DNA from 2 places in the Arthrobacter rhombi genome. Region 2 is predicted to be linked to the other one. Evidence: riboswitches for the same ligand, from Rfam matches in the RefSeq annotation. Region 2 holds a riboswitch; the other holds the start of a gene.
What was found. Region 2 has a riboswitch for S-adenosylmethionine ahead of ABD088_RS13570 (bifunctional o-acetylhomoserine/o-acetylserine sulfhydrylase). Riboswitches for the same ligand answer to the same signal wherever they lie in the genome.

Region 1 (4,207 bases), on a different contig from region 2:
CGGAGACGACCGTCCAGGTCTCACTGGATGCGGGGCCCACGCTGCAGCGAGATCCGGCGACACGGCGCTGGTCGCCCCGCGCGGGCGACTGGGCCCTGCTCGCCGCCCAACACAGCCCCGCGAGCTGGGCGGGTGCTGGTGCGTTACGACGCGCAGGGGGATGACCGGCGAAGAAGGCGCCTCGGATGGCCCGCCGGCGTGCGCCCGACATGGGTCGCGCGCGTCCCGGTCACTCGGGGAGGGGCGGCAACGGTGCCGACTGCCCTTCGATGCGGACGGGCAGTACGTCGTCACCGCGCAGCATGGTGCGGAGCAACCGGCGTGGCTCCCAACGGAGCGACATGGACGCCGGGTCGCGCCGCAGAACCATGCCCCCGTTCGGAGTCGCATACCGCTTCTCCAGATCGCCCAGCTCCTCTGCACGCAGCAGGGCGACCGTACTACCCACCGCCTGGTCGACCAGGCGGAGCAGTGAGGAGGGTCCCCTCAGGTCGGACGCGACGAGGTGCTGCTCACTCGTGGCGAGGATCGTCCTCTGCGCCGCGCGTGTCACGACCAGAGGACGGGACGGACCCTCCAGCAGGCCAGCCAGCACGTCCGCCGCTGCATCCGGACGACCGGCTTTCCGCGCCGCCGCCTGCATCCGCCGCAGGCGGCCCGGCTCACGGAGGACCCCGTCGATCTTCCAGCCGATCGTGGCGGTGGTGTTGCAGCGCACGGCGGCCCCCTGCTCCATCAGGTAGTCGCCGTTTCGGACCTCCTGGCCCGGGATGGGGTTCACCAACACCATGGGCAGCCCCGCGGCCATGCATTCCGACGCCGTCAACCCGCCCGGTTTGCCCACGAACAGGTCGGCGCGACGCAGCAGCTCCGGCATCTTGTCCGTGAAGCCAATCACGCGGTAACGGTCGCCGGCAGGCTCCACCAGCTGCTCGATGCGCCGACGCAGCGCGTCATCGTGTCCACACACGACCGTGGCCGTGAATGCGGACCGCATATGCAGCGTCTGCTGCACAACTGCGGCGGCGTAGTCACCGCCTTTGGCGCCCGCGGAGATCAACAGCATCGGGGGCTCGTTGGCATCGCGCGCGGGCGTGGTGTCCGGCTTCACCGCGATGGGGATCCCCGTGGCCGCGATGCGGTCGGTAGGCAGACCAAGCGCGGTCAGCTCGATCCTCGCCTCTTCCCTGGCCACGAAGAGCTGGTGGAACGCGCTCGTCAGCCACAGGCCTTGGAAGTCGTAGTCCGTCGTGACGACAGCCGTCTTGGCGTCGATCACGCCCCGAAGGAGCAGGGTTGCCAGCAGCTGGGCCGGCAGGAAGTGCGTACACACGATCGCCGTCGGTCGGAACCGTTTGATCGCACGGACCACCGGAAAGGCATTCACCCGAGTCCAGGGGTCGATCGGGCCTCGGCGCCGGAACGGCGGGTCACTGGCGTCGTAGCCCCACTCGACCAGCCACGGCAGGCCCTCGACCAGAACGAAGTACCCCTTCCCCAACACGTCTCGGTAGAGCGCGCTACTGACCTGCAGGACGTCCAGCACCTGCACCTCGGAAATGTCGGCGCGCGCGGAGCACGCCTGCTGTACCGCCGCCGCGGCGCTGTTATGCCCCGATCCCACCCCTGCGGACAGGATCATCACGCGCTCACCTCCGGCGGTGTTGGAGCCCCGTGCCGGCGTCTTACGCATGAGGAAAGAGTAGCGGACCGCATCGTCTCCCACGGATCCACATCTACTGGCGGATACTTTTTCTTCGCGACAGGGCCAGGAGGACTTGAGCGACGTGGCTGGGTCTGCACCATGGACCTGCCACCGTTCACGTCAGCCCAGCCTGGGCATCAGGGCCACGGAGCTTGCGCCGTCGCCCTCTCAATCGGCGACGCCATAACGGTCGGCGTCGGACTTTTCGATAGCTAGCCCCCTCACGGAGCCAAGCTGGAGGAGTTCATCGGCGCACCGGTGTTCCGGTAACCGCGGCGAACTGTGCGGCCAGCTGCTCATCGTGCTCCAACTGGCACGGTTTCAACGGCCGGGCTGCCAGCTGCACGTAGGCCCGTCCGGCGCTGCGCTGCGGATCGGCCGGTACGGCCAGGAGCCGTGCGCCCGGATGCCAGTGGCAGGTCACCGCGCCCACCAGCGGCAGCCCGGCACCGTCGTCGTGCCCGGGAACCGGGAGCGTACAGCGCAACGCGGCGGCCAGCTCGGCCACCCCGTGGTAGTGGCCGCGCCAGCGCACCCCGGTGGGGCAGGCCAGGGTGAGCGACTGGGTGGGGGGATCGACGAAGACGGTGACCGGAACCCAGGCGGCGGCGTCGGCCAGCAGTTCGGGGTGGGCCGTTCCGAACGCGGGACGGTGCCCCGGGGTGCCGGAGTGGCAGTCGGAAGCGGGACGGTGGGTGGACAGATGGCCCATGGGTTGCCTTTCGCGTGCTCTTGCCCGACACCGTGCGTGCCGGGCCGCTTCGTCATCCGAACCACCCGTGAAGCATGGGGTTGGTGTGCGGCCGGGTCGGAGCCCGTGCATGGCCGCATCTCGTGAAGCTGGAACCCAGCCTAGCGGATGCGAGACGCGGGGTAACTTCTTCGCCCGTGGCGTAGCCGGTTTGCGTTGGGCTTCCACGTGGGATGGGATGGGGAAAAGACCTTTGCCGGGTTGTGCCCGGCCCCCGAAGGAGTGATCCGACAATGACCGTCCCCGCAGCCGCCCGGCCGCCGCGCCCGCTGGTGGTGCTGGAGGTGGTGACCCGACGCAAGATCGGCAAGCACATGGTCCGCCTGACCCTGGGTGGGGAGGGCTTCGCCGCCTTCCGCAACAAGGAAGCCACCGACAAGTACGTCAAGCTGCTGTTCGCCGATCCCGCCCTGGGCCTCACCCCGCCCTATGACCTGGAGGAACTGCGCGCCGTGCTGCCGCCCGAGCGGATGCCGGTGCGGCGTACCTACACGGTGCGCAGCGTCAACGAGGCGGCCGGGACCCTGCAGATCGACTTCGTCGTGCACGGCGAGGACGGCATCGCCGGGCCGTGGGCCAACCACGCCAAGCCCGGGGACCTGGTCTGCTTTTCAGGCCCCGGCGGGATGTATGTCCCCTCCCCGGAGGCTGACTGGCACCTGCTCGCCGGTGACGAATCGGCGCTGCCGGCCATCGCCGCCGCCCTGGAGGCCATGGACCGCTCCGCGGTCGGCGAGGTCTACGTCGAGGTCGCCGAGGAGAAGGACGAGATCAAGTTCAAGGCCCCCAAGGGCATGAACGTGCACTGGTTGCACCGCGGTGGCCCGTTCACCCCGGAGAGCACCCGGCTGGCCGCAGCCGTCATGGCCGGCACCTGGCGCGAGGGCGACGTGCAGGTCTTCGCCCACGGTGAGCGCGAGATGGTCAAGGCGCTGCGCCGCTACCTCGCGGATGAAAAGGGAGTGGACCGCAAGGCGCTCTCGCTCTCCGCCTACTGGGCGTTCGGCAGGGCCGAGGAGACGTTCCAGGCGGAGAAGCGCGAACCCATCGGGCAGATCTTCCCCGACGAACCAGGGATCCAGACCGCAGTCCGCGGCTGAGCCCGGGTCTACCGGATCCCCGGATGGCTTCGGGCTGCGGGATCCAGCACGACGGCGGCGCCTACCTGTCGTACGCTTCCTGGCTCCACAGGTGGAACAGAGCGTGCGCCCGGTAGGGGCGCCACGCTTCCGCCCGGTCCGCTGACTCCCGGGCACTGATCCGCCCCAGCGCCCGGCGCAACACCAGGTCTCCGGGGGTGAACGCATCGGGATCCAGCCGGGCCCGCACGTCCAGGTAGTCTGCGCTCCAGGGGCCGATGCCCGGAAGCGCCAGCAGCTCGTCGCGGGTGAGCGGGAACGCGCCGGCCGGTTGCGCGCCGGCGTGGCTGAAGGCGTCGGCCACGGCCAGCAAGGTGCGGGTACGGGCGTGTGTCAGCCCGATCGCCGCCTGCAGTTCAGCTGCGGGAATCCGCGCGACGACGTCCGCCGCCGGGAACAGCTTCATCCCGGCCACCGGAGTGCCGCCGTACCCGGTAACGAGACGGCCGGCGAAGGTCCGCATGGCTGCCACGGAGACCTGCTGGCCCAACACGGTCGTCGCCGCTGCCTCGAAGGGATCGGGGTAGCCGATCCGCCGCAGCGCCGGGCGCCGGGTGACCAGCGGCGCGAGCAGGGGATCGCGCGAGAGGTGGGCGTTCACGGGCGTCAGGT
Region 2 (4,207 bases):
GCTATGACCTGCCCGCGAACGAGCTGGTGCACGCCACCCGATTCGTCGGCGCCACGCTCAACGGCTACCTGGCGTTGGAGAAGGCCGGCTCCTTCGAGCACCGCAGTGATCCCACCGATTCGTCCTGGCGGCGCACCCTGTCCGCCCTTGACCGCGCACTACAGACCTGGGCCACCGCCCTCGAAGGAGAAACGCCAGCATGATCACCACACCCCTGACGCAGGACATCATCCGCGGCGCCGCGGAACTGGAGGACGGATCCCACGGCGTACGACTCCACCGGCTGCCCGGCTGGGTCCGCCAGCAGTTCCCGGATCCCCAGCTGCTGGCCATGGAAGCCCAGCCCTCCGGAGTCAGGATCGCCGTGCGGACCACCGCGACACGGATCGAACTCGTATCGCATCCCTCGCCGGTCCTCTACCTCGGCACCCACCGGCCGCGGGGACGCATCGACGTCTGCGTGGATGGCGAGCTGCAGCTGGGCGATGAACTCACGGGAGGCGACGCCACCGAAATCGATCTCACGACCGGCTCCATGCGGCAGGTCCCCGGCCCCTCCCACACCACCGTCGTCGAGGGACTGGCCGCGACGTCCAAGGCCGTGGAGTTCTTCCTGCCGCACAACGAATCCCTGGAACTGGTCAGCCTGGCCTCCGATGCCCCGCTCGAGCCCTTGGAACAGACGAAGCCGCTGTGGGTCCACCACGGCAGCTCCATCAGTCAGGGGTCCAATGCCGCCTCCCCGAGCGCGATTTGGCCGGCGCTGGCCGCCCGGCGGGGGAACGTCGAGCTGCGCAACCTCGGGCTCGGGGGCAGCTGCTTCGTCGATCCCTTCATCGCGCGGGTCATCCGCGATGCGCCGGCGGACGTCATCAGCATCAAGCTGGGCATCAACATCGTGAACCTGGACGGGATGCGGGTGCGCGCCCTGGTCCCGGCGATCCACGGGTTCCTGGACACCATCCGCGACGGGCATCCCACGACGCCGATCGTGCTGGTATCCCCGATCTTCTGCGGGATCCATGAGGACACCCCGGGTCCCGGGGGATTCGACCCGGCCAGCATGGGCACGGAGCAGGTGAAGTTCATCGCCACCGGCACCACCGGGGACGAGGCGCTGGGGCGGTTGACGTTGCAGGTGATCCGCCGGGAAATGCGCTCGCTGATGGAGCGCCGCGCTGACGACGCCAACTTGCACTTCCTCGACGGGCTGGAACTCTACGGGGAAGCCGATGCCGCCGACGCCCCATTGCCCGACAACCTGCACCCCGATACGGCCACCCACCGGCTCATCGGTGAACGGTTCGCCGACCACGCCTTCGCGGCCACGGGCCCGTTCGGCGCCGTGGTCCGCCCGCACCAGGCGGAACCCGGGGAATGACAACGACGGCGGCCCGCGGGCCGCCGTCGTTCATGAAATGCAGTTCCGGAAACGGATCAGAGGGTGATGGTTCCCTGCGGGGTCTCGAAGGTCACGGACATGATGCCCGGGGTGCCGTTGGGCGCCTCCCATTCGACGTCGACATCCTCCAGCGGCGACGCGGCCGGGGTGCCCAGCCACTCGCGCACCCGCTCGACCGAACCGGCGATGGTGATGCCGGAGATGCGGCTGGTGGGCTCCAGCGCCTTGGACGGGTGCAGGTGCTCGGTGCCGTCGTCCCACCGCAGCATGTAGGGCACCTGCGGGTCGGCGATCAGGCCCTTGATGCCGATCTGCTGCCAGGTCAGTTCCTGGCCGTCGGGGAACTTGCGGTTACCCGGAACGGAGGAGCGGCCCAGGCGTTCCTCGAACGGTGCCAGGTCGTCGACGCAGACACACCAGCCCATCCAGCCGCCGCCCATCTCGGAGCGGGCGCGCACCGCCTGCCCGAACGGGGCCTTGTCCGAGGCCGGGTGGTCCAGGACCTCCACGACCTCCAGGTACTGCGTGTTCTGCAACGGGAAAATGACGTTCCTGGTCCCGAATCGGGGATGGATGCCGCCCTTGACCGACTCGATCCCCAGGGTCTTGGCTACACGGGAGGCCGTGGCGGCCAGCCCGTCTGGTCCGCATGCGTATGAAACGTGATCCAACCTCATCATGCGTTCATGATGGCACTTTGTGAGGTGTGTCTCGACTTAGGGTCACCTAAGTCATTCGGCCTGCGTCCACCGTCCCGCGCTGCCGGCGATTGTTGCGCACGCCGTCATATTGGGTGCCCATGGGTTGCGGGACCGCGGGGGATCTAGAACACTGGATGCAGGTCATGAGTGCCAGCGCAAAACCCCGGTTTGCTGGCCGGCAACCCTCCACTCGCGGTGGGGTGCCCCGGGTGAAGACCAGGTCCGCCTCCAGCTGGAGAACGGGCAAGCGCGGGTCACCTCCCGGCACCCCACGGGGTGGCGCGGAACAGGGACCCCTGAGCAGTAGAAGGGGACAACACATGTCCGCATCATGGTCTTTTGAAACCCGCCAGGTCCACGCAGGCCAGACCCCCGATCCGGCCACCGGGGCCCGGGCACTGCCGATCTACCAGACGACGTCGTTCGTCTTCCCGAGTGCCGAGAGTGCGGCCGCACGGTTCGCCCTGCAGGAACTGGAGCCGATCTACACGCGCATCGGCAACCCCACGCAGGAAGCGGTGGAGAACCGCATCGCCGACCTCGAGGGCGGCGTCGGCGCACTGCTGCTGGCCTCCGGGCAGGCGGCCACCACCTTCTCGATCCTCAACGTCGCCGGAACGGGTGACCACATCGTGGCCAGCCCGAGCCTCTACGGCGGAACGCAGAACCTGCTCAAGCACACGCTGCGCCGGCTGGGCATCGAGGTCACATTCGTGGCCGACCCGGACAACATCGACGAGTGGCGTGCCGCCGTGCAACCGAACACGAAGGCCTTCTTCGGCGAGGTGGTCTCCAACCCGCGCCAGGACGTGCTGGACATCGAGGGTGTCAGCGAGGTGGCCCACGCCGCCGGCGTTCCGCTGATCGTGGACAACACCCTGGCCACCCCGTACCTGATCCGCCCGTTCGAATGGGGCGCCGACATCGTGGTGCACTCGGCCACCAAGTACCTCGGTGGCCACGGCACCGCCGTCGCCGGGGTCATCGTGGACTCGGGCACGTTCGACTTCGCGCAGGATCCCGACAAGTTCCCCGGCTTCAACACCCCCGACGAGTCCTACAACGGACTGGTCTTCGCCCGCGACCTCGGCGTCAACGGAGCACTGGGCGCCAACCTGGCGTACATCCTCAAGGCGCGCGTGCAGTTGCTGCGCGACCTGGGCTCCGCCGTCGCCCCCTTCAACGCATTCCTCATCGCGCAGGGCCTGGAAACCCTGAGCCTGCGGATGGAACGCCACGTGGAAAACGCGCAGAAGGTCGCCGAATGGCTCGAGGCCCACGCCCAGGTCGAATCCGTGGCCTTCGCCGGGCTGGCCTCCAGCCGCTGGCATGACCGCGGCCGCACGTACGGGCCCCGCGGCACTGGTGCGGTCCTGGCCTTCGAGATCGCCGGTGGCGAGGCCGCCGGGCGTGCCTTCGTCGACGGTTTAGAACTGCACTCCAACGTCGCGAACATCGGCGATGTCCGCTCGCTGGTCATCCACCCGGCCTCCACCACCCACTCCCAACTCAGCGAGGCCGAGCAGGTCGCCGCAGGGGTGAGCCCGGGACTGGTCCGCCTCTCCGTGGGCATCGAGCACATAGACGACATCATCGCTGACCTGGAGCTCGGGTTCGACGCCGCCACCGCCACCGCAGTGCCCGCCGGCGGGGAATCCCAGGCCGCCCGGTGACCCAGGGCGTCGACAACGTGAGGGGACAGCTGCGCACCGGCAGTACGCCGGTCATCCGCGACGGCATCCTGAAGTGCGTCCCGATCGGTGGCTACCGGTTCGAGACGGGCGGCTGGCTGCCCGAAGTGATGATCGGCTACGAGACCTGGGGGACGCTGAACGCCGACGCCTCCAACGCGGTCCTGCTGCTGCACGCGCTGACCGGGGACACCCATGTCTCCCGCGGCCACGGCCGGGAGGACGGGTGGTGGGACGGGTTCGTCGGGCCCGGCAAGACCATCGACACCGACCGGTTCTTCGTGGTCGCGCCGAACATGGTCGGCGGCTGCTACGGGTCAACCGGCCCGGCCAGCCCCGACCCGGACGGGCAGCCGTGGGGATCGCGCTTCCCGTTCACAACCGTGAGGGATTCGGTGCGCACCGAGGCACGA

Region 1: it holds a riboswitch for S-adenosylmethionine, as region 2 does, so the genes downstream of both, ABD088_RS10000 (hypothetical protein) here and ABD088_RS13570 (bifunctional o-acetylhomoserine/o-acetylserine sulfhydrylase) in region 2, are expected to answer to the same signal.

What each region holds. Positions count from the first base shown of each region.
Region 1 covers NZ_BAAAIV010000011.1:127,331-131,537, forward strand. The annotation lists gene ABD088_RS09990 (beta-glucosidase family protein) at 1-164, shown strand, start outside; gene ABD088_RS09995 (MGDG synthase family glycosyltransferase) at 230-1,693, opposite strand; gene ABD088_RS10000 (hypothetical protein) at 1,950-2,417, opposite strand; SAM riboswitch class IV at 2,429-2,545, opposite strand; gene ABD088_RS10005 (siderophore-interacting protein) at 2,690-3,556, shown strand; gene ABD088_RS10010 (DNA-3-methyladenine glycosylase family protein) at 3,618-4,207, opposite strand, start outside.
Region 2 covers NZ_BAAAIV010000015.1:80,579-84,785, forward strand. The annotation lists gene ABD088_RS13555 (TetR-like C-terminal domain-containing protein) at 1-203, shown strand, start outside; gene ABD088_RS13560 (SGNH/GDSL hydrolase family protein) at 200-1,381, shown strand; gene ABD088_RS13565 (VOC family protein) at 1,438-2,082, opposite strand; SAM riboswitch class IV at 2,243-2,359, shown strand; gene ABD088_RS13570 (bifunctional o-acetylhomoserine/o-acetylserine sulfhydrylase) at 2,424-3,776, shown strand; gene metX (homoserine O-acetyltransferase MetX) at 3,830-4,207, shown strand, end outside.